2 regions of the Micromonospora cremea genome follow, and region 1 is predicted to be linked to the other one. Evidence: predicted binding sites of a transcription regulator. Region 1 holds the regulator's gene; the other holds the start of a gene.
What was found. Region 1 encodes HspR, which represses chaperone genes until heat shock. Its sites were predicted from a motif close to TTGAGTNNNNNNNACTCAA; they were not measured.

Region 1 (11,610 bases):
GTGTGTCGCCGCCGGTCGCCAGGCCGCTGCGGTGCCGGGCCAGCTCGACCCGGCCGGCGGCCCGGCGCAACCCGTCGCCGGCGTCCGCGGCGGGGCGGGCGTCGGCGGTGCGGGCCAGGAAGCGGTCGGCCTCCGCGTCGAGCAGCGTCCGCACCCGCTCCAGCAGGTCGGCACGGGCCTTGGCGGCGAGGGTACGGACCGCCTGGTCGCCGAAGATCGCCTGGAGTACGGCCTGGGCTGCGACGGTGGTGCCGGCCCCGGTGGCCACCTCCAGCCCGGTCGGGATGAACGCGGTGGAGGCGAACACGGCGATCATCACGGCGAGCCCGGTGGCGTTCACGGCGTACGCGGCCGTGCGGGCCACGAACCGCTTGTCGCCGCCCTCGACACGGACCAGCTCCAGCACCCCGCGCTGCCAGTCCCGGACCATCCGTTCGGCGCGCTCGGGCAGGTCGTCGCTGGGGTGGGCGAACCCGGGGTCGAGCAGCCCGGCACCCGCCGGGTGCGCCTTCCACGCCGTGTACGCGGCCTCGGCGGCCTCGGAAGCGACCCCGCGCAGCAGCGTGACCAGCTGCGACTCGATGGCGTTGCGCAGCTCGGCGGCGGGAGCCGGACGACCGGTGACGGCGGCCACCACCCGATCCCGCAGGCGCCCGATCCGCGCCTCCAGGGTGCGGAACAGCTCCCCGGTGCCGACGAACTCCTGCCACCGGGCGAGCACCTCGCCGCGGAGCAGGCGGCCGTCCCGCAGGCCCTCCTCGACGGTCCGCTCGGCGCCCCGGTAGGCAGCCCGGACCCGCTCGTCCAGACTGTCGGCGGCGGCGACCTGCTCGTCGGCGGCGTCGGCCAGCTCCTCGACGGCCGGGTGCAGTGCGGCCAGCGCCCCGTCCAGGGTCTGCCGGACCACGGCCGCCCGGGCGTCGGCGTCGGCGGCCAGCCGCGCGAACCAGTCGGCCAGGGGCGCGGTGACACCCTCGGGCAGCAGCCCCTGACCGTCGACCCAGGTCTCCGGGAGCACGAACAGCGGCGCCCGGCCGAGATCCTGTGCGGTGAGCATCTCGGCCAGGTGCGCGGAGATCTCGTCGGTGGCCTCCGCGGGCACCCGGTCGAGCACCATGGCGATCACCGCACCCCGGGCCCGGGCGCTGCGCAGCAGCTCCCAGGGCACCGCGTCGGCGTACCGGGCGGCGGTGGTGACGAAGAGCCAGAGGTCGGCTGCGGCGAGCAGTTGGCCGGCGAGTGCCCGGTTGGCGTCGACCACCGAGTCGATGTCCGGTGCGTCGAGGAAGGCCAGCCCGGCGGGCAGGGCCGGTGCGGTGACCAGGTGCAGGGCGCGCGGGTCCTCGCTCGGCTCGGTGGTGCGGGTGAGCCCGGGCAGCAGATCACCCTGCCGGAACCAGGCCGCGTCGGCCGGGTTGCAGACCAGCACCGGTGAGCGGGTGGTCGGCCGGAGCACGCCGGCGGCGCTGACCCGGGCCTTGACCAGGCTGTTGACCAGGGTCGACTTGCCCGCGCCGGTGGAACCGCCGACCACCACGAGCAGTGGCGCGTCGAGCCGGGCGAGCCGGGGCAGCAGGTAGTCGTCGAGCTGGTCGGTGAGGGCGGTGGCGGTGTGCCGGGCCGGGCCGGCGGAGGGCAGAGCGAGCGGGAACCGGGTCGCGCCGATCGCGGCCCGGAGACCCGTCAGCGCGCCGGGGAGGCTGTCGTCCCCGGTGGTGGCGGGCGGCTCCTCCGCGGCGTCCGGCGGGCCGGTGCGGGCTGCGACGGCGGGCGCGCCGGAACGGGTGGCGGAATCGCCGTGCGTCGTCACCGCTAAAGCGTGCCCGACCGATGCAAGGGAAGACAACCGGACGGTAATAACGGCTGGGTTGCGTCGGGTCGGCTCAACCCAACTTGACGATTCGCCGGGGCGTGGCACTATTGAGTCAAGTTCACTCAACTTGTGGTGGGCCCGCTGCGGGCGGTGCCCGCCAGGCAGTCCGCGGGCGGTGCCCGTCACCTGCACAACCTTACGAAGCGAGGAAGCGAAGATGGCACGTGCGGTCGGTATCGACCTCGGCACGACGAACTCCTGCGTCAGCGTTCTCGAGGGCGGTGAGCCCACCGTCATCGCCAACGCTGAGGGCTCGCGGACGACCCCGTCGATCGTCGCGTTCGCCCGCAACGGCGAGGTGCTCGTCGGTGAGGTCGCCAAGCGCCAGGCGGTGACGAACCCGGACCGGACGATTCGCTCGGTCAAGCGCGAGGTCGGCACGAACTGGTCCGTCGACATCGACGGCAAGAAGTACACCCCGCAGGAGATCTCGGCCCGGACGCTGATGAAGCTCAAGCGGGACGCCGAGGCGTACCTGGGCGAGCAGATCACCGACGCGGTGATCACCGTCCCGGCCTACTTCAACGACAGCCAGCGCCAGGCCACCAAGGAGGCCGGTGAGATCGCCGGCTTCAACGTGCTGCGGATCGTCAACGAGCCGACCGCGGCAGCCCTGGCGTACGGGCTGGACAAGGGCTCCAAGGAGCAGACCGTCCTGGTCTTCGACCTCGGCGGCGGCACCTTCGACGTGTCGCTGCTGGAGCTGGCCGAGGGCGTCATCGAGGTCAAGTCGACCAGCGGTGACAACCACCTCGGCGGCGACGACTGGGACCAGCGGATCATCGACCACCTGGTCAAGACGTTCCGCGGCGAGCACGGCATCGACCTGAGCCAGGACAAGATGGCCCTCCAGCGGCTCCGTGAGGCCGCCGAGAAGGCCAAGATCGAGCTGTCCGCCGCCACTACCACCAACATCAACCTGCCGTACATCACCGCCGGCTCCGCCGGCCCGCTGCACCTGGACGTGACGCTCAGCCGCGCCGAGTTCCAGCGGATGACGCAGGACCTGTTGGACCGCTGCAAGGGCCCGTTCGAGCAGGCCGTGAAGGACGCCGGGATCAAGATCTCCGACGTCGAGCACGTGATCCTGGTCGGCGGCTCGACCCGGATGCCGGCCGTGACCGACCTGGTCAAGCAGCTCACCGGCCGTGACCCCAACAAGGGCGTCAACCCGGACGAGGTCGTCGCCGTCGGCGCCGCGCTCCAGGCCGGCGTGCTCAAGGGCGAGGTCAAGGACGTCCTGCTGCTCGACGTGACGCCGCTGAGCCTGGGCATCGAGACCAAGGGTGGCATCTTCACTAAGCTGATCGAGCGCAACACCACCATCCCGACCAAGCGCTCCGAGGTCTTCACCACGGCGGACGACAACCAGCCGTCGGTGCTGATCCAGGTGTTCCAGGGCGAGCGGGAGATCGCGGCCTACAACAAGAAGCTCGGCACCTTCGAGCTGACCGGCCTCCCGCCGGCGCCGCGCGGCGTGCCGCAGATCGAGGTCGCGTTCGACATCGACGCCAACGGCATCGTCAACGTGCACGCCAAGGACCTGGGCACCGGCAAGGAACAGAAGATGACGATCACCGGTGGCTCCTCGCTGCCGAAGGACGACATCGAGCGGATGCGCCGGGACGCCGAGGAGCACGCGGAGGAGGACAAGCGCCGCCGCGACGACGCCGAGACCCGCAACGTGGCCGAGGCGCTCCAGTGGCAGACCGAGAAGTTCCTCGCCGAGAGCGGCGACAAGCTGCCCAGCGAGAACCGGGAGCAGCTCAACGAGGCGCTCGGCGAGCTGCGCGGCGCCCTCGGCGGTCAGGACATCGAGAAGATCAAGTCGGCGCACGAGCGGCTGGCGCAGGTCTCTCAGCAGGCCGGTTCGCTGCTCTACTCGCAGCAGGCCGAGCAGGGCCAGCAGCCGGGTGGCGAGGCCGGCCCGGGTGCGACCGGGGCGACCGGCCCGCAGGCCGGTGCCGCCGGCGGCGCCGACGACGTGGTCGACGCGGAGATCGTGGACGAGGACGGCAAGAAGTGACCGTCGGCCTCCGACACGTATCCACTGCGAAGGGGATGAGGTAGCCGCATGACGCAGAAGCCACGAGCCGCCGACCCGGGCGACACCGGGTCGGCGCCGGGTGGCTCCGCGCCCACCGAGCCGGCCACCGGCGACGGGGAGCGGGTCGTCATCCGCAACAACCGCAAGATCAGCGACGCGACGGAGCCGGAGGGCGCCGCCGCCGACGCGGGCAGCGACGTACCGGCCGAGGGCCTGGTCGAGGACGCCGAGATCGTGGTCGACGAGATCGAGATCGAGGCGACCTCGATGGACGGCCCCACACCGGCCGGTCCACCGGTGGTGGACGCCCCGGCGCAGCCGGTGGGCGGCGGCGGCACTGGCACGCCGCTCGGCGCCGAGATGGAGGCGCTCCGGGCCGAGCTGGACGAGCGCACGCGGGACCTGCAGCGGGTGTCGGCGGAGTACGCCAACTACCGCAAGCGGGTGGACCGGGACCGCAGCCTGGTGCAGGAGCAGGCGACCGGCTCGGTGCTGGCCGCGCTGCTGCCGATCCTGGACGACCTGGACCGGGCCCGGGAACATGGCGACCTGGTCGGGCCGTTCGGCACGGTGGCGGAACAGCTCACCACCGCGCTGGGCAAGTTCGGCCTGACCGCCTTCGGCGAGCAGGGCGACCCGTTCGACCCGACCCGGCACGAGGCGGTCGCGCACCAGACCTCGGCCGAGGTCAGCGAGCCGACCTGCGTGCAGGTCATGCGGCGCGGCTACCAGCTCGGTGAGCGGCTGCTACGCCCCGCGCTGGTAGCGGTCGCGGATCCGGAATAGTGCGAAACGGTGACCGGCCTGTCCCGCCCGCCGCGATGCGGTGGCGGGACGGCCGGGCCTCGACGGTCGGAAGGGGGTGGACCGGTGAGTTCGAAGGACTGGCTCGAGAAGGACTTCTACGCCGTGCTCGGCGTGGACAAGGCTGCCTCCGCGGATGACATCAAGAAGGCGTACCGCAAGTTGGCCCGGGAGTCGCACCCGGACCACAACCCGGGCGACCCGAAGGCTGAGGAGCGCTTCAAGGCGGTCTCCGAGGCGTACAACGTGCTGTCGGACACCGGCCGCCGCCGCGAGTACGACGAGATGCGTTCGCTGTTCGGCTCGGGCGCGTTCCGGCGCAACGCCCGGGGCGCGGGCCAGCCGGGCGGCATGCCGTTCGACGTCTCCGACATGTTCGGCGGCGGGGGCGCAGGCGGCGACCGTCGCTTCGGCGGGGCCGGCTTCCAGGACCTGTTCAGCTCGATCTTCTCCGGCGGCTCGGCCGGCGGGCAGGCCGCCCCGCGCGGGCCGGCCCGGGGCCGGGACGTGGAGACCGAGGTGGCGCTGGACTTCGGCGACGCGGTGCGGGGCGTGACCATGCCGCTGACGTTGCGCGCCCCGGGCGTCTGCGACACCTGCCACGGCAACGGGGCCAAGCCCGGCACCCAGCCGCGCACCTGTCCGGCCTGCCACGGCGCCGGAGTGACCACCCGCAACCAGGGGTCGTTCAGCTTCTCCGAGCCGTGCCGCACCTGCCAGGGCGTCGGCACGGTGGTCGAGGAGAAGTGCCCCGAGTGCCATGGCAGTGGCGGGGTCACCAAGACCCGCACGATGAACGTGCGCTTCCCGGCCGGCGTGGCCGACGGCCAGCGGATCCGGCTGGCCGGGCGAGGTGAGCCGGGTGAGCGCGGTGGCCCGGCCGGTGACCTGTTCGTGCACGTCAAGGTCCGGCCGGACGAGCTGTTCGGGCGTACCGGTGACGACCTGACGTTGACCGTGCCGGTCACCTTCGCGGAGGCCGTGCTCGGCACGGACCTGCGGGTGCCGACGCTGGACGGCGCGGTGACCCTGCGGGTCCCGCCTGGTACGCCGAGCGGCCGGGTGCTGCGGGCCCGGGGCAAGGGCGTGGTCCGCCGCGACGGGCAGGCCGGCGACCTGCTGGTCACGCTGGACGTGGTGGTGCCGGCCCGGTTGTCGGACGAGGCGCGGGCGGCGCTGGAGGCGTTCGCCGAGCAGAGCCCGCCAGCGTCCAGGGAACATCTCGACGCTCGGGTGCGTCGGGTCAGTTAGTCCGGTGGGATGGACGCGGAGGTGAGCGGGATGTCGGGCGAGTTCCTCGGTTCGGGTGACCCTGCCTACGAGGCCAAGGTGCTGATGATCTCGGTCGCGGCCCGGATGGCGGGGATGCACCCACAGACCCTGCGCCAGTACGACCGGCTGGGGCTGGTGCAGCCCGGCAGGGCCGCCGGCGGTGGGCGTCGCTACAGCGTCCGCGACGTGGTGCTGCTGCGCGAGGTGCAGCGGCTCAGTCAGGACGACGGGATCAACCTGGCCGGGGTCAAGCGGATCATCGGGCTGGAGCGGCTGCTGGAGCAGGCGCAGCAGCGGGTCGCCCGGCTGGAGGCGGAGCTGGACGCCGCGTACCGCCGGGTGGCCGAACTGGAGTCGCTGGCCCGCTTCCCGGGCCGTGATCTGGTGCCGACCAACCGCACCTCCACCGCCCTGGTGGTCTGGCGGCCCCGCCGCCTGCCCGACCGCTGACCCGCTCTTCCGGTCCCGTTCTTTCGGCCCGGCCCGCACCGGATTTCTCGGCGCGGGCCGGGCCGTTCCAGTTAGCCTGTCGATACGGGTTCTATCGGCTTAATTCGGACCTACCGGCATAGCAGGGGGAGCGATGGCGGAGCCGGCGAAGGAGATGGCCCAGCAGACGGAGGACCGGTTGGAGGACCTGGCCGAGACCGTCCGCGAGAAGTTCGACAAGGTGACCGAGGGAACCTTCCGGGAGCGGATCACCGAGGGGCGGTTCGCCGACCAGGTCGACCACGGCGTCGACCAGGCCCGGGCCGAGACCCAGCGGAAGCGGGACTGACCGGTAACCGACGTGCGGGCCGGGACCCACGGGGGGTCCCGGCCCGTTCGCCGTGCTGAGTGAATCGTTGGCGACATCAGCTCCAAAGGGGCTGCGGTGCGGCGACCCTTCGATCCACGCGGCGTCAGCCGAGGCGGCGGTTCTCGCGGACCAGGCCGCCTTCGCACCAGTCCCGGTAGACGAAGAGATCCGGCCGGGCCAGCAGCACGCGGCCGTTGTGCGCCCAGATCTTCATCAGCTCGTCGCCGTCGCGCTCGGCCTGCTCGACCAGCTTGCGGAAGCGGCGCTTGGGGTGGGCGCGGAAGTTCGTCCGGATGCCGTCGGCCGCGTAGATGTAGAGGCAGTGCAACGCGAAGCGGCGGGCCGGGCACGTCGGATCCATCGCCAACTCGAAGAGCGTCAGTACGAGCCGGTCACCGGAGACCAGTAGGTCCCAGTCCGGTGGCATGGAAGCCAACGGCACCGAATCGGGCTGGTAAGCCCAAGCTCGCAACTCCGCCGGAGTCGGATCGACGGGGTTGGCGAAGCCGTGGAACGTCGACTCCTGCACGCTCACCGGCCAACCTTCCGCTTTCGCCCGCGTTGGCACTGGCCACCCGCGGACCCTGGCTGCTGCGGCGAAACGGTAACCCGCCGTCGGGTGCTGCGGTAGTCCCCGTGGGGAGCAATTCAGCAACCGTTGGCCTGGCCGGGTCCACCGGATGGGCGGGCGGGCCCCGCCCACCGCCGCTGCCGCGCCGATCAGGGAGTCACGCAGCGGCGGCGACGCGTCAGTCGTGGACCGGAACGGGCTGCCGCCGCTCGGCCGCCGCGCGGTTGCGCAGCCACCGCTTGAACCACGGGAAGTCGGGCAGCCGGGCCAGCATCGGCCCGGTCACCACGGTGATCAGGACGTACGCCGTGGCCAGCGCGGCCAACCGCGGCTCGACGCTGCCGGCGGCCACCGCGAGCCCGGCGATGACGATGGAGAACTCACCGCGGGGTACGAGTGCCAGGCCGGCCCGCCATCGACCGGGTTCGGCGATGCCGACACGGCGAGCCGCGAGGTAACCGGTGAGCGTCTTCGTCGCCATGGTGACCACGGCCAGCGCGAGCGCGGGCAGCAGCACCGGGGGAATGTCCCGTGGGTCGGTGACCAGCCCGAAGAAGACGAAGAACACCGCGGCGAACAGGTCCCGCAGCGGGGAGAGCAACTCGGTGGCGTGGTGCGCCACCGGCCCGGAGAGCGCGATGCCGACCAGGAACGCCCCGACCGCCGCCGACACCTGGAGCTTCGCCGCCAGACCGGCGATCAGCAGGGTCAGACCGAGTACGCCGAGCAGCAGCGCCTCCGGGTCCTTCGCCGACAGGGCGGACGAGATCAGATGGCCGTACCGGATGGCGAGCACCAGCACGAGCAGCACCGTTCCCACCGCCACGGCGAGCGCGATGCCGCCGCCGAGCAGGCCGGTGCCGGCCAGCACCGCGGTGACCAGCGGCAGGTAGAGCGCCATCGCCAGGTCCTCGATCACCAGGACCGAGAGGATCACCGGAGTCTCCCGGTTACCGAGCCGGCCCAGGTCGGCGAGGACCTTGGCGATCACGCCGGAGGACGAGACCCAGGTGATACCGCCGAGCACCAGGGCGGCCACCCAGTCCCAGCCGAGCAGCAGGGCGAACGCCGCACCGGGCAGTGCGTTGAGCACGCCGTCGATCAGCCCAGCCGGGGCCGCCGAGCGGAGGTTGCCGACCAGCTCGTTGGCCGAGTACTCCAGGCCGAGCATCACCAGCAGCAGGATGACGCCGATCTCGGCGCCGACCGCGAAGAACTCCTCGCTTGCGGCGAGCGGCAGCAGCCCACCGTGCCCGAAGGCGAGCCCGGCGAGCAGGTAGAGGGGGATGGGTGAGAGACCTACCCGGCGGCTGAGCCGGCCGAGGACACCGAGCAACAGCAGCAGCGCGCCGACTTCGACGAGCAGTGTGGTGGAATCGTGCATCCGCCTCAGCCGTCCGGGTCACTGTCGGCGAGGATGGCGGACACACCGTCGAGACCCTTGCGGGTCCCGACGACGACCACCACGTCGCCGGCCGCGAAGCGGAAGGAAGGAAGCGGCGAGACGATCACCTCGCCGTCGCGCAGTACCGCCACGATGGAGGCGCTGGTGCGGGTACGCGCCTTGGTGTCACCGAGCCTCCGGTTGACATACCTCGACCCGGCCGTGATGGCGATCTGCTCGGTGAGCAGACCGGCGGCCTGCTCCCGCAGCCCGGAGAGCTGCCCGAGCATCAGCGACGCGCCGAGGATGTCGGCCAGCGCTTCCGCCTCATCGTCCGTCAGCGGGATGTCCGCCTGGCACGAGTCAGGATCGTCGGGGTCGTAGAGGACGAGATCCCGGCGGCCATTGCGGTGGGAGACAACGCCCAGGCGGCGTCCGGACTCCGTCACCAGATCGTGGCGTACGCCGATCCCGGGTAAGGCAATCTGCTCGACTCGTACTCGCACCAGCCAAGGCTACCGCTTGGTGCACCACGCCCAGATCTTGGTCGAATCCGGCCCCTACGGCGGCCGTTTCCTTCCAGATGATCGACTCGGTTTCGGCGATGTCGCGGTGTCCCGGCAGCCTGGACGCCCCCACTTCCGGGAAATGGACGCCCAGGATGCGTCGGTGCCCACCCCGGCGGAGCAGAGCGGGCACCGGCGCACGCCGTGGTCAGCGAAGGCTGGCGAAGAACTCGCGGATGTCGGCGGCCAGCACGTCGGTGGCCTGGTGAGCGGCGTAGTGGCCGCCGACGTCGCCCCGCCCGTCGACGTCTGTCCCGTACGCCGTCCACCGGACGATGTTCGCGTGGTCCCGCTCGGCGAAGCGGCGGATCGACTGGAAGTCGCCGGGGAACATGGCCAGCGCGGTCGGCACGGTGGTCGGCTCGGTCGGCGTGTCGCCGGCGTGCGCGTCCTCCCAGTAGAACCGGATCGCCGAGGCGGCCGTGCCGGTGAACCAGTAGAGCGCCACGTTGGCCAGGATGAAGTCGGCGTCCAGGCTCACGTCGACGAGCTGGGCGTTCCAGGCCAGCAGCCCGACCGGCGAGTCGGCCAGCCCGAACGCCAGGGTCTGCGGCTGCTGGCTGTGCACCTGGTTGAAGGAGAACTTGTTCTCGTAGAACCACTGGAGGTGCTTGAGCGCCGCCTGGTCCGCCTCGGAGAGCCCGGCGAACTCGGCCGGGTCCCCCGAGGGGAACGAGAAGAGTTGGGTGACGTGCACGCCGAGCACGTGCGCCGCGTCGATCCGGCCCAGCTCCGGCGCGACCATCGAGCCGGCGTCGTTGCCGACCGCGCCGTAGCGGTCGTACCCCAATCGGCTCATGAGCTCCGCCCAGGCGCGGGCGGTGCGGTGTCGGTTCCAGCCGGCGCTGCGGGTCGGGCCGCTGAACCCGAAGCCCGGCAGCGACGGGATGACCAGGTGGAAGGCTGGCGCGTCCGGTGCGGTCGGCTCGGTGAGCGGGGCGATCACGTCCAGGTACTCCAGCACCGAGCCGGGCCAGCCGTGGGTGAGCACCAGTGGGGTGGCGTCCGGTCGGGACGACCGCACGTGCAGGAAGTGGATCTGCTCGCCGTCGATCTCGGTGCGGAACTGCGGGTACGCGTTCAGTCGGGCCTCGACGGCCCGCCAGTCGAACCCGTCCCGCCACCGGTCGACGAGGGCGCGGACCCGGTCGTTGCTCATCCCGTAGTCGTCGCCGGCGCCGGGCAGTTCGGCGGGCCAGATCGTGAGGCTCAGTCGGGCGGCCAGGTCGTCGAGGGCGGTCTGCGGGATCTCGACGCGGAACGGGCGGATCGCGGTGCCGGTCATCTCAGGACTCCTTCGGAACGGAATGCTTCGTTCTGCTATGACATAGCAGACCGGAACGATCCGTTCCACTGTTATCCTGGCGGTATGCCGACTTCCCCCGGAAAGACCGAAGCGCCGCTGGCCGGCCGCCGTGCCCAGGCCGCCCGCAACGACGAGGTGATCCTCGAAGCAGCCCGCGCGGTCTTCCTCGACGACCCGAAGGCGCCGATCGCCGCCGTCGCCGAACGTGCCGGCGTCGGCATCAGCGCCCTCTACCGGCGGTACGCGGGCAAGGAAGACCTGCTGCGCCAGCTCTGCCATGACGGGCTGCGCCGGTACGTCGCCGAAGCCGAGACCGCCCTCGCGGAGCCGGACGACTGGGTCGCGTTCGCCGGATTCGTGGCCCGGGTGGTCGACGCCGACGTGCACTCGCTCACCGTCCACCTGGCCGGCACCTTCACGCCGAACGAGGAGATGGGCCGGGACGCGGTGCGCGCCAACGAACTGGCCACCGCCCTGTTCGAGCGGGCCCGTGCCAGTGGGCGGCTGCGCCCCGACGTGGTCGTGCAGGATCTGGGCCTGTTGCTGGAGGCGTGCGCCGCGGTGCGCGTACCCGATCCGGAGCGGACCCGGCAGTTGCGCCGTCGTCAGCTCGCGGTGCTGCTGGCCGGACTGTCGGCGGCGCCGGGCACCGACCCGCTTCCCGGCCCGCCCCCGGCGGCCGGGGAATTCGACTGGCGGTGGCAGCGCCGGGAGTGATGGGCGTCACAACGTTAAGGTTGAGCGGAATACGCTCAACTCTGGTTGTGTCCAACCCAGTGGACAACGCCGATCCGGGGGAGCCCATGAACACCGAACGCCTCACCACCAAGAGCCGCGAAACCATCACCGGTGCCGTCGCGCTGGCTAACCAGCGCGGCCACGCCACCGTGGAGCCCTGGCACCTGCTGCTGTCCCTGCTGGACACCGACGGCTCGACCGCCGCCGGCCTGCTGCGCGCCGTCGGGGCCGACCCCGCCGAGCTGCGCCG
Region 2 (11,610 bases), on a different contig from region 1:
GCCGCTGGGTCGCCCCGGCCGCCGAACTGTCCGGGTGTTCTCCACCGGGCCTCGGCCGATCCGCCGACCCGCATTGATGTACGGATCCAGCGCCTTGCGCAGGACGCCGGCATTCTCGTCCGAGACATCGATCGTGTAGGCCACGCCGTCAAGACTGAACTCGACGGTCCGGTCGGCCTTCCCACCGTCGAGGTCGTCGGTCAGCACCGTGATTACTTTTCTCGCCATTGCCAATTACTCCCTGTGTGTGGCGGGATGTGTCCAAAGTCTGACCTATCACCCCGGGAAACCGCAACAATATGCGTCCCATTTCATTTCGGCGCGTCGCGATTTCCCTGCCGCAAAACCGGGAACGGACGCTGAGTCGGGGAAGGGCCCGGCCTCATTCGCCGAGCAGGCCGGCGTGCCCGGCGACGGCGGCGGCCTCCGCCCGGTTGGTCACCCGCAGCTTGCGCAGCAGCGCGGCGGTCATCCGTTTCACCGTCCGCTCCGAGACGTGCAGTTCCTCGGCGATGTCGACGGTGTTACGGCCGGCGGCGATCGCGCGCAGCAGCCGGCGCTCCTCGCCGTCCAGGTCGACCGGCGCGGCACGCGAGGGCCGCAGCACGGCGCGCAGCAGTTCGGCCGGCAGCACCGCCCAGCCGTCGAGGACGGCCAGCAGCGGGGGCAGCAGCTCCTCGGGTTCGCTGGTCTTCGGCAGGAACCCCTCGGCGCCCGCCCGCAGCGCCTCCAAGGCCGGTGCCGGGTCGGCTGAGCCGGACATCGCGACCACCCGCACCCGTGGGGTGGTCCGCCGGATCGCGGCCACCGCCCGGGTGCCACCCGGTGGCGGCATGTGCAGGTCGACCAGCGCCAGGTCGGGGTGGCAGCGGCTGACCAGGGCGGCCGCCGCGGCGGCGTCGCCGGTCGAGCCGACCACCTCGGCGCGGCCGTCGGTGGTCAGCGGGAGCAGCAGCTCCAGGCCGCGGACGAAGAGGGGGTGGTCGTCCACGACCGCGAGTCTGATGGCGGGGGCGTCCGGCATGTCTGGGCCGTTCCCCAGCGGGTACCGATCATGCGGGTACGCACCGAACGAGGGGAGTCGGGTGGATGCGCGCACGCCACGGTTTGCAGGGCCTGTTGCGAGGGTTGCGCCGGACCGATGTCGGGCCTGGTGAGCGGGGGTCCTCGCAGGTTGACTCCGAGCTGTTGCTGCGCGTGCTGTGCCACGAGTTCCGTACTCCGGTCACCACCCTGACCTCGCTGACCCGGGCACTGGCCGACGAGCGGCGGGAGCTGACCGGCGCGGACCGGCGGGCGATCACCGAGCTGGCCCGCGACCAGGCCGTACACCTGCAGGGTCTGCTGCGCGGCGCGGCCGCCGGCACCGGCGCGCTGGCTCTGAGCGCGCAGCCGGAGCCGGCAGTGCCGCTGGCCGGGATCCTGCGCCAGGCCGCCGCGCTGGTGCCGGCGGACCGGCGGCGGGCTCGGGCCACCCGGCGGGCCTGCGCCTGCCCGGTGCCCGCCGGGCGGACCCGGCAGGTGCTGGTGAATCTCGTGGAGAACGCGCTGCGGCACGGGCCGGCGGAGGGTCAGGTCGGGCTCTACGCCGCGCTGCGCCGCCCCGGACTGAGCATCCTGGTCACCGACGAGGGGCGGGTGGACGACGCGCTGCTGGCCGCGATGCGCCGCCCGGCGCCGGTGGCCGGGGTGTCCGGCCTCGGTCTCTGGATCGTGCGACAGCTGGTGGCGGCGGACGGGGGAGTGCTACGGGTGCACCGGTTGCGGCCGCGCGGTGTGGCGCTGGAGGTGCTCCTGCCCGTGGTTCGGCCGGTGCGCTGACCCCGCCGGGACACGGGTTGGCCCGGCCGGGTCACCGGGCGGGGAATGGTCCTCCTGCCAGCTCGCCGGCACCGAGGAGGACCGATGTTCGGTCATGTCAAGGACCTGCAGTTCGAGGCGAAGCCGGACGGCCCGGACGCGGCGTTCGCCCGCCGGTTGCAGGAGATCCTGGGCGGCAAGTGGGGCGAGATGACCGTCGCCAACCAGTACCTCTACCAGGGCTGGAACTGCCGGCTGCCCGGCAAGTACAAGGACCTGCTGCTCGACGTCGGCACCGAGGAGATGGGCCACGTCGAGATGATCGCCACCATGATCACCCGCCTGCTGGAGAACGCCCCCCTGTCCCTGCAGGAAGCCGCCGACGACAACCCCATGGTCGCCGCGATCTACGGCGGGTCCAACCCCGCGCACTTCATCCACGGCGGCGGCGGCGCCCTGCCCACCGACAGCAACGGCGTGCCCTGGAACGCCGCGTTCATCACCGCCAGCGGCAACCTGATGGCCGACTTCCAACTCAACGTCACCGCCGAGGCACAAGGCCGCCTGCAGGTCGCCCGCCTGTTCAACATGACCGACGACCCCGGCGTCAAGCAGATGCTGCGCTTCCTGCTGGCCCGCGACACCATGCACCAGAACATGTGGATGGCCGCCATCGAACAACTCAAGCAGGACGGCCTGGAAGAAATGCCGGTCCCCGACGCCTTCACCGACTCCACCGAGTTCACCCAGGCCCCCGAACCGGTGCTCGCACCCGGCGACCCCCGCCTGTACGGCACCACCCCGGACCTGGCCGACGACCTGCTCGACGACGACGCCACCTGATGCCGGCGCGCCCGCGCGTGAGCTGCTGTTTCCGGTCCGCCGTCCGGAACCCGGCAGTGGTCTGGGTCACAGTGCGGAACAAGGGGAACGCTTTGTTACTTGAGTGAGACACGCTCAAGTCAACGCGATAGCAGGTGTTCGATGGCAACTCTTCCGGTACTTCCCCTGACCGACAGCGTGCTGCTGCCTGGCATGGTCATCCCGGTGACCCTCGACCCGACCACCCAGGCCGCGGTCGACGCGGCCCGCGCGACCGGTGACCGCAAGCTGCTCGCCGTGCCCCGCATCGACGGCGAGTACGGCCCGGTGGGCACCGTCGCCACCATCGAGAAGGTCGGCCGACTGCCCGACGGCGAGCCGGCCGCGGTCGTCCGTGGCCTCTCCCGGGCCCGGATCGGCTCCGGCGTGCCCGGCCCCGGTGCCGCGCTCTGGGTCGAGGCGACCGAACTGACCGAACCCGCGCCCGCCGGTCGGGCGCGTGAGCTCGCCCGCGAGTACCGCGCCCTGATGACCTCGGTCCTCCAGCAGCGTGGCGCCTGGCAGGTCATCGACGCGATCGAGCGGATGACCGACCTGTCCGAGCTGGCCGACTCGGCCGGCTACGTCTCCTGGCTGAGCCTGGAGCAGAAGACCGAGCTGCTCGCCGCGCCAGACGTCACCGCCCGGCTGGAGCTGCTGGTCGGCTGGGTGAAGGAACACCTGGCCGAGCAGGAGGTCACCGAGCAGATCAACACCGACGTCCGGGAGGGGCTGGAGAAGTCCCAGCGGGAGTTCCTGCTCCGCCAGCAGCTCGCCGCGATCCGCAAGGAGCTGGGTGAGGACGAGCCGGACGGCTCGGCCGACTACCGGTCCCGGGTCGAGGGCGCCGACCTGCCGGAGAAGGTCCGCGAGGCGGCCCTGCGCGAGGTCGGCAAGCTGGAGCGGGCCAGTGACGCCTCCCCGGAGGCCGGCTGGATCCGCACCTGGCTGGACACCGTGCTCGAGATGCCGTGGGGGACGCGTACCCAGGACAACACCGACCTGGCCGCGGCGCGGGCGGTGCTCGACGCCGACCACGCCGGCCTGGCCGACGTCAAGGACCGCATCCTGGAGTACCTCGCGGTGCGCAACCGCCGCGCCGAGCGCAACCTCGGCGTGGTCGGCGGTCGCGGGTCCGGCGCGGTGCTGGCCCTCGCCGGTCCGCCCGGGGTCGGCAAGACCAGCCTCGGCGAGTCGGTCGCCCGGGCGCTCGGGCGCAACTTCGTGCGGGTGTCGCTCGGCGGCGTCCGCGACGAGGCCGAGATCCGCGGTCACCGGCGCACCTACGTCGGGGCGCTGCCCGGCCGGATCGTCCGCGCGCTGCGCGAGGCCGGTTCGATGAACCCGGTCGTGCTCCTCGACGAGGTGGACAAGCTGGCCGCCGGCTACGCCGGCGACCCGGCCGCCGCCCTGCTGGAGGTGCTCGACCCGGCGCAGAACCACACCTTCCGGGACCACTACCTGGAGGTCGACCTGGACCTGTCCGACGTGCTCTTCCTGGCCACCGCCAACGTGGTGGAGACCATCCCCGGCCCGCTGCTGGACCGGATGGAGCTGGTCACCCTGGACGGGTACACCGAGGACGAGAAGGTCGCCATCGCCCGGGACCACCTGCTGCCCCGGCAGCGGGAGCGGGCCGGGCTGACCGCCGAGGAGGTCAGCGTCGCCGACGAGGCGCTGGCGCTGATCGCGGGGGAGTACACCCGGGAGGCCGGCGTCCGGCAGCTCGAGCGTGCCCTGGCCAAGATCCTGCGCAAGGTGGCGGTGGCGCTGGCGACCGACCCGGCGCCGGTACGCGTCGACACCGGCAACCTCGCCAGCTACCTGGGCCGGCCGAAGTTCACCCCGGAGTCGGCCGAACGCACGGCGGTGCCGGGCGTGGCCACCGGCCTCGCCGTCACGGGCGCCGGCGGGGACGTGCTCTTCATCGAGGCGACCAGCATGGAGGGCGAGCCGGGCCTGACCCTGACCGGTCAGCTCGGTGACGTGATGAAGGAGTCGGCGCACATCGCGCTCTCCTACCTGCGCTCGAACGGGCGCCGGCTCGGCATCGACCCGAACGCCCTGGCGGGGCGGCGGATCCACCTGCACGTTCCGGCGGGTGCGGTGCCCAAGGACGGCCCCAGCGCCGGCATCACCATGGTGACCGCGTTGGCGTCGCTGGTCACCGGCCGCCCGGTCCGCCCGGAGTTCGGGATGACCGGTGAGGTGACGCTCTCCGGTCGGGTGCTGCCGATCGGCGGGGTGAAGCAGAAGCTGCTCGCCGCACACCGGGCCGGCCTCACCGAGGTGATCATCCCGGCGCGCAACGAGCCGGACCTGGACGACCTGCCGGCCGAGGTGCGCGAGGCGCTGACCGTGCACACCCTGGCCGACGTGGCCGACGTGCTCGCCCTGGCGCTGCGTCCGGCCGAGGTCGACGCGCTCGACGGCCCGGCGCTCGCCGCGGCCTGACCCACCACGACAGGCCCCCGCCGTCTCTCCCGACGGCGGGGGCCTGTCGCTGTACGAGTCGAGCGGCGAACCGTGCTGTCGTGCTCGAACCCTCAACCACCTCGCCCGCGCGAGGCGGTCCCCCGGAGGGTGTCGCTCGTCCTCGCCGCGGTCGTGGCGTCGGGCCGGTTCGGCCCGTACCCCTCCTGATCCTTCCGCCGGCGACCGTCGTACCCGTCGATCGCCGGCGGTCCGTTCAGCGGTCGCCGCCGCGGTCCCGGCGCACGGTGGCCTTGCGGCCCTTGATGGTGCTGCCGCGCAACCCGGCGATCACCTCGTCGGCCATCCCCGGCGGCACCTCCACCAGCGAGAACCGGTCGGCGATCTCGATCGAGCCGATGTCCCGGCCGCTGATCCCGGTCTCCCCGGTGATCGCGCCGACCAGATCCTGCGGGCGCACCCCCGCGCGCCGGCCCAGGCCGATGAAGACCTGGACGCCGTTGCCACCCGAGCGCGGCCGGCCGCCACCGCGGCGGTCACCGCCCCGACCGCCGGTCTCCGGCCGGCCCTCGCGCGGGCCGCGCACCGGCGCCTGCGGGATCTCCTCCTCGTCGTCCGAACCCGGCGAGGTCACCTCGTGTGCCAGCTTCACCGCGGCGAGGGCCACCTCCATCAGGTCGAACTCGTCCGTCAGCGTCTCCACGATCACCCGGTACGGGTCCAGGTCGTCCTCGAGCAGGCTCTCCCGCAGTGCCGCCTGGGTCAGCTCCAGCCGGCGGGTGCGCATGTCCGCCACCGTCGGGATCTTGTCGATGGTGATCCGCTGGCCGGTCACCCGCTCGATGGTCTTCAGCATCCGGTGCTCGCGCGGCTCGGCCAGGGTGATCGCCACGCCCTCCCGCCCGGCCCGGCCCACCCGGCCGATCCGGTGCACGTACGACTCCGGCGCCGACGGCACGTCGTAGTTGACCACGTGGGTGAGCTGCTCGACGTCCAGCCCGCGGGCCGCCACGTCGGTGGCGACCAGCAGGTCGGCGGTGCCGGCCCGCAGCCGCCCCATCACCCGGTCCCGCTGCTCCTGGCTCATCCCGCCGTGCAGCGCCTCGGAGCGGTAGCCCCGGCCGTTCATCGTCTCGGTCAGCCGGTCCACCTCCTCCCGGCTCCGGCAGAACACGATCGCCGCGGTGGGCGACTCCACGTCCAGCACCCGACCCAGCGCGGCGGGCTTGTGCGCCCGGGTCACGATGTACGCGCTCTGCCGCACCCGGGGCGCCTCGCCGGCCACCTGCTGCTCCCGGCCGATCTCGATCCGCACCGGCTCCCGCAGGTGCTGGCGAGCCATCCCGTCGATCCGGGACGGCATCGTGGCCGAGAAGAGCACGGTCTGGCGCTGCGCCGGGGCGTGCTCCAGGATCGCCTCGATGTCCTCGGCGAAGCCCATGTCGAGCATCTCGTCGGCCTCGTCGAGCACCACCGTGGCCAGCCCGCCCAGCCGCAGCGTGCCCCGGGCGATGTGGTCCAGCGCCCGCCCCGGGGTGGCCACCACCACGTCCACCCCGCTGTCGAGTGCCCGCAACTGCCGCCCGATCGGCTGCCCACCGTAGATCGGCAGCACCCGGGCGCCCAGGTCCTTGCCGTAGCGGTGGAACGCCTCGGACACCTGCACCGCCAGCTCCCGGGTCGGCACCAGCACCAACGCCACCGGGTCCCCGCCGTCGCGGTGCGCCGGCATCCGGTGCAGCAGCGGCAGTGCGAACGCCGCCGTCTTGCCGGTGCCGGTGGCCGCCTGGCCCAGCAGGTCCCGGCCCTCCAGCAGCGGTGGGATCGCCTCCCGCTGGATGGGGGTCGGTTCCTCGTAACCGAGGGCGGTCAGCGCGCCCAGCAGTTCGGCGCGCAGCCCCAGCTCCGTGAAGGCGTTCGCCTCGTCGGTGCCGTCGGGGGCGGTGTCGGTCGGTGCGTCGTGCTGTGCAGGTGCGGAACTCATGCGCCAAGCTTTTCATCACGCCGCCGCACCCGCTGCGGCGACCGGCACAACGCCCCGCGGGAGCCCCGTGCCGCCCGCCGCCCCGTGCCGGCGGGCGGTCGACTCAGCCGGTGGTCAGGATCGCCAGGATCACGGCGATGCCCACAACCGCGTCGAGTACGCCGCACCCCTCGGCGTAGCCGCGCGGCACCACCCGGCCGCTGCGGTGGTGGACCAGGTCCCAGCCAGCGTGCGCCAGCCAACCGAACGCCACCAGCCACGCGGCGGTCCGTCCGCCGGCCGTGACCGCGACCAGGGTCAGGGCGACCCAGCCGGCCAATCCGAGCAGTTGGGTGGTGAGCACGCCCGGTCCGCGTAGCGTGCCGCGGACCAGGCCGATCACCAGGTAGCCGCCGGGCAGCACCAGCATCGTCCAGGGGCTGAGCACCTTCGGGTCGATCACCAGGTCCAGGGCCATGAGCAGCGCCAATCCGGTCGGCCAGCGGCGAGCGAGCGCCACCACGGCCGGATGCCGTCGCACCGGCACCGGCGTCTCGTGCCGGTGCCGCACCGCCACCAGCACCATCGCCGGCACCATCAGCAGGTGACCGCCGAGCAGCAGCGCGTCGCCGTCCAGGAGGCCGGCCCGAAACGGTACGAGCAGCAGCAGGAACGGGACGTACATCGCGGCGGCCATCTCGCCGACCGCGAGCCAGCGATGCGCCCGGTAGCGCATCCAGACCGTCATGCCGATGGTCATGTCGGTGGCCATCACCAGGGCGGCCACCTCCGGCCGGCCCAGCGGGCCGGCGAGCCCCAGCGCGGCGCCCGCCGCGTCCCACAACGGGCCGAGCAGCAGCATCCCGGCGACCATGGCGAGCGCCATCTCGGCGAGGTGCCGCAGCAGCCGCCGCGTGCCGCCGGCCGGCACGGTGGCGGGCGACGTGCCCGGCGGTGCCGGCCGGTCGGCCGGCCGCGGCCCGGTCGGCGGTACGGCGAGTGTGTCGGTGTGCGTCCATGTCTTCCCCATGCCGTCCAGCCTGGCGGCGTCCCCGGCGCGGTGGGCAGCCCCGTCCGTCACCGGAAATCCGTGCGGACCGCACGGTCCGACCGTGACATCCCGCAGGGGTGGGCCGGGCGCGGAGCGGTCCTAGTATCGGTGCGTGTCGAGCGAGGCGGTGACTCCCCGGGCGGACCGCCGGCTGCACCGGGCGCGGCGGGCGACCCTGCTGTCGCTGGCCACCGGCGTCTGGGCGAGCGTCCTGCTGCCTACCGTCGGCCTGACCCGGGACACTGACCCCGGCCGCGTCGCGCTCGGCGCGGTCGGCATCCTCGCCTTCGCGGCCACCCAGACCGCCGTGCTGTACGCGGCCGTCACGCCGTGGCTCGACCAGCGCTGGCGGCGCCGCGCCCAGCTGAGCCTGGCCGGGGTGGCGGTGCTGACCATCCCGCTGGTGGGGCCGGTGGCGGCCGGTGTCTGGCCGACCTGGGCCTGGTTGGGCGCCTCGCTGATCGGCATGGCGCCGTTGCTGGTCCGCCTGCCGGCGGCACTGGCGGTGATCGCCGGCACGCTCCTGGTGTCGGCGGGCGTGGCGTGGTGGACCGGCGGATCCGTCGTGCGGTACCTGATCGTGGCCGGCGGAATCGGGGTGACCATCGCGGCGGTCAACTGGTTCCAGGTCTGGTTCTGGGACCTGCTCGTGGAGGCCCGGCAGGGCCAGGCCGCCCAGGCCCGGCTGGCCGCCGCCGAGGAGCGCCTGCGCTTCGCCCGCGATGTGCACGACGTGCTGGGGCACAGCCTCACCGTGATCGCGTTGAAGGCCGAACTGGCCGCCCGGCTCGCCCCGGTGGACCCGGAGCGGGCCGGTCGGGAGGCCACCGAGGTGCAGCGGCTCGCCGCGTCCGCACTCGCCGAGGTCCGGGAGACCGTGCACGGCTACCGCGCGGTCGACCTCGGCGAACAGTTGGCGGCCGTGGCGGGCGTGCTGCGCTCGTGCGGGGTGCGCTGCAAGGTGCTTCCGCCACCGGCGGACCTGCCGCAGTCCGCCGCCACCGAGTTGGCCGTGGTGCTGCGCGAGGCGGGGACGAACATCCTGCGGCACAGCCGGGCCGACTGGTGCCGGATCCACATCCATCGGGAGGACGACGTGGCCAGGATGACGGTGACCAACGACGGCGCCGACGACGGGGGCGCGGACGAGCACAGCCACGGCCTGCGCGGGCTGGCCGACCGGCTCGCCGCCGTCGGGGGCGAGCTTCGGGTGCGCCGCGAGGACGCGGTGTTCACCCTGGAGGCCACCGTGCCGGTGGCCTCGTGATCCGCGTCCTGCTCGCCGATGACGAGGAGCTGGTGCGCGTCGCCGTCGCCGCGCTGCTCGGGCTCGAGCCGGACATCGAGGTGGTGGCCCAGGCCGCCGAGGGGCGGGCCGCGGTCGACGCCGCGTTGGCGCATCGTCCCGACGTGGCCGTGGTGGACCTGGAGATGCCCGGCCTGGACGGCATCGACGTGGCCGCCGAGCTGACCCGGGCACTGCCCGCCTGTGCGGTGGTGGTGTTGACCGGGCACGGCCGGCCGGGGCACCTGCGGCAGGCGTTGACCGCCGGGGCGCGGGGATTCCTGCCCAAGGGCTCGCCGGGCGGCGCGCTCGCCGACGTGATCCGCCGGGTGCACGGCGGCGGGCGCTACGTCGACCCGTCGCTCGCCGCGGACGCGTTGACCCTGCCCGCCTGCCCGCTGACCCCCCGCGAGCTGGAGACGCTGCGGCTGGCCGAGTTCGGCGCCCCGGTGGCGGTGATCGCCCGCCGGGTGCACCTGTCCACCGGCACCGTGCGCAACCACCTCTCCGCCGCCGTGCAGAAGCTCGGCGCGGCCGACCGGGCCGAAGCGGTGCGCACCGCCCGCGACAACGGCTGGCTCTGACCGGGCCGAGGGCCGACCTCCTGGGTGATCATGAAGTTAGCGTCACGACACGCCGGTACCGACGTCGCGAACTTCATGATCGACGCGTCGCTCATCTCCCCTCGCCGCCAGTGGGCGCGGGGTAGCGGGCGCCGTTGAAGGTGACTCGAAGCGCGTACACGGACCTGCCGGCGGTAATGAACAGGTGGTTGCGTTTCGGGCCGCCGAAGGTGAGGTTGGCGACCGGTTCCGGCAGCAGGAGCTTGCCGATGAGGCTGCCGTCGGGGTCGAAGCAGTGCACACCGTCCCAGGCTGCGGCCCACACACGCCCGGCGTCGTCGACGCGGATGCCGTCGAAGCGGCCGAGATCGCATTCGGCGAAGACCTTCCCGCCGGTCAGGGTGCCGTCGTCGGTGACGTCGAAGACGCGGATGTGGCTGGGATCCTGCCGGGTGTCGACGATGTAGAGCTGCTGCTCGTCGCCGGAGAAGGCCAGGCCGTTGGGGCGGCAGAAATCGTCGGCGACGACACGCAGGTCGCCGGTGGCCGGGTCGAGGCGGAACACGTAGCAGGCGCCGTCGAACTCGTTGTCGCCCCTGTTGCCCTCGTAGTCGGAGTGGATGCCGTAGCTCGGGTCGGTGAACCAGATCGTGCCGTCGGCGCGTACCACCACGTCGTTGGGGCTGTTGAGCCGTCGGCCCTCGTAGCGGTCGGCGAGCACGGTGATCGTGCCGTCGTGCTCGGTGCGGGTGACTCGCCGGTTGCCCTGCTCGCACGTGACGAGCCGCCCCTGGCGGTCCACGGTGTTGCCGTTGGCGTAGCCCGAGGCGTGGCGGAAGACGCCGACCGCGCCGGTGGTCTCGTCCCAGCGCAGGAGCCGGTCGTTGGGGATGTCGCTGCACACCAGGTACCGGCCGGCTGGAAAGTACGCCGGGCCCTCGGTCTTGCGTGCTCCCGTGTGCAGCCGTTCGAGGACGAAGTCGCCGTCCAGGTAACGGAACCGCTCGTCGAGCAGGTGGAACTGTGCGGGAATCGTCTCGACCATGGCCGCGCCTCCGGCATCTCGTAGACCACATTCGGCCAAATCGTACGCACACCGAACGTGGTAAGGTCAACCGGCTCATTTGCTAGATCACATCCTCGGGAGCGGCGAGCTTGGTAGATGACATCGACCGAGCGTTGTTGGCGTGCCTGCAGGAGGACGCCACCCAGTCCTACGCGACGCTGGGGAAGGCGGTGGGCCTGTCCGCCGGCTCGGCACACGATCGGGTGCGCAAGCTGCGCGACCGCGGCGTGATCCGCCGCACCACCGTCGACGTCGACCCCGCTGCCGTGGACCGGGGGGTGTCGGCCTTCGTGATGGTCGACGGCAACACGTGGATGGGCGACACCCGCGAAGCGCTCGCGGCAATCCCCGGCATCCAGGAAGCGCACATCATCGCCGGCGCGGCCTCGCTGCTGGTGAAGATCCGCACGGCGACCACCGAAGACCTGCAGGCGGTGCTCCGCGCCATCTTCGAGATCGGCGGAGTGACCGGCACCCAGACCATCGTCGTGCTGGAGACATTCTTCGAACGCCCGGTGAGCGTCCTCGACCAGCGCACCGAGCCGCAACCCGCCGAGTAGCGTGGGTCGGTGCGTACGGTGGAACTGG

Region 2: lon (endopeptidase La) is a predicted target of HspR. The motif match lies at 2,743-2,761, and genes of this name have one in related genera.

The regions. Positions count from the first base shown of each region.
Region 1 covers NZ_FSQT01000002.1:2,252,192-2,263,801, forward strand. Annotated here, with positions in the region: gene BUS84_RS23910 (GTPase domain-containing protein) at 1-1,810, opposite strand, end outside; gene dnaK (molecular chaperone DnaK) at 2,031-3,899, shown strand; gene grpE (nucleotide exchange factor GrpE) at 3,948-4,706, shown strand; gene dnaJ (molecular chaperone DnaJ) at 4,791-5,975, shown strand; gene BUS84_RS23930 (heat shock protein transcriptional repressor HspR) at 6,006-6,446, shown strand; gene BUS84_RS23935 (hypothetical protein) at 6,580-6,774, shown strand; gene BUS84_RS23940 (hypothetical protein) at 6,899-7,330, opposite strand; gene BUS84_RS23945 (cation:proton antiporter) at 7,545-8,750, opposite strand; gene BUS84_RS23950 (cation:proton antiporter regulatory subunit) at 8,756-9,256, opposite strand; gene BUS84_RS23955 (epoxide hydrolase family protein) at 9,465-10,601, opposite strand; gene BUS84_RS23960 (TetR/AcrR family transcriptional regulator) at 10,686-11,339, shown strand; gene clpB (ATP-dependent chaperone ClpB) at 11,426-11,610, shown strand, end outside.
Region 2 covers NZ_FSQT01000001.1:1,873,879-1,885,488, reverse strand. Annotated here, with positions in the region: gene BUS84_RS08655 (histone-like nucleoid-structuring protein Lsr2) at 1-228, opposite strand, end outside; gene BUS84_RS08650 (response regulator) at 383-991, opposite strand; gene BUS84_RS08645 (sensor histidine kinase) at 1,090-1,821, shown strand; gene BUS84_RS08640 (manganese catalase) at 1,906-2,643, shown strand; gene lon (endopeptidase La) at 2,785-5,115, shown strand; gene BUS84_RS08630 (DEAD/DEAH box helicase) at 5,351-7,078, opposite strand; gene BUS84_RS08625 (hypothetical protein) at 7,182-8,087, opposite strand; gene BUS84_RS08620 (sensor histidine kinase) at 8,221-9,375, shown strand; gene BUS84_RS08615 (response regulator transcription factor) at 9,372-9,977, shown strand; gene BUS84_RS08610 (SMP-30/gluconolactonase/LRE family protein) at 10,069-11,001, opposite strand; gene BUS84_RS08605 (Lrp/AsnC family transcriptional regulator) at 11,112-11,582, shown strand; gene BUS84_RS08600 (2'-5' RNA ligase family protein) at 11,592-11,610, shown strand, end outside.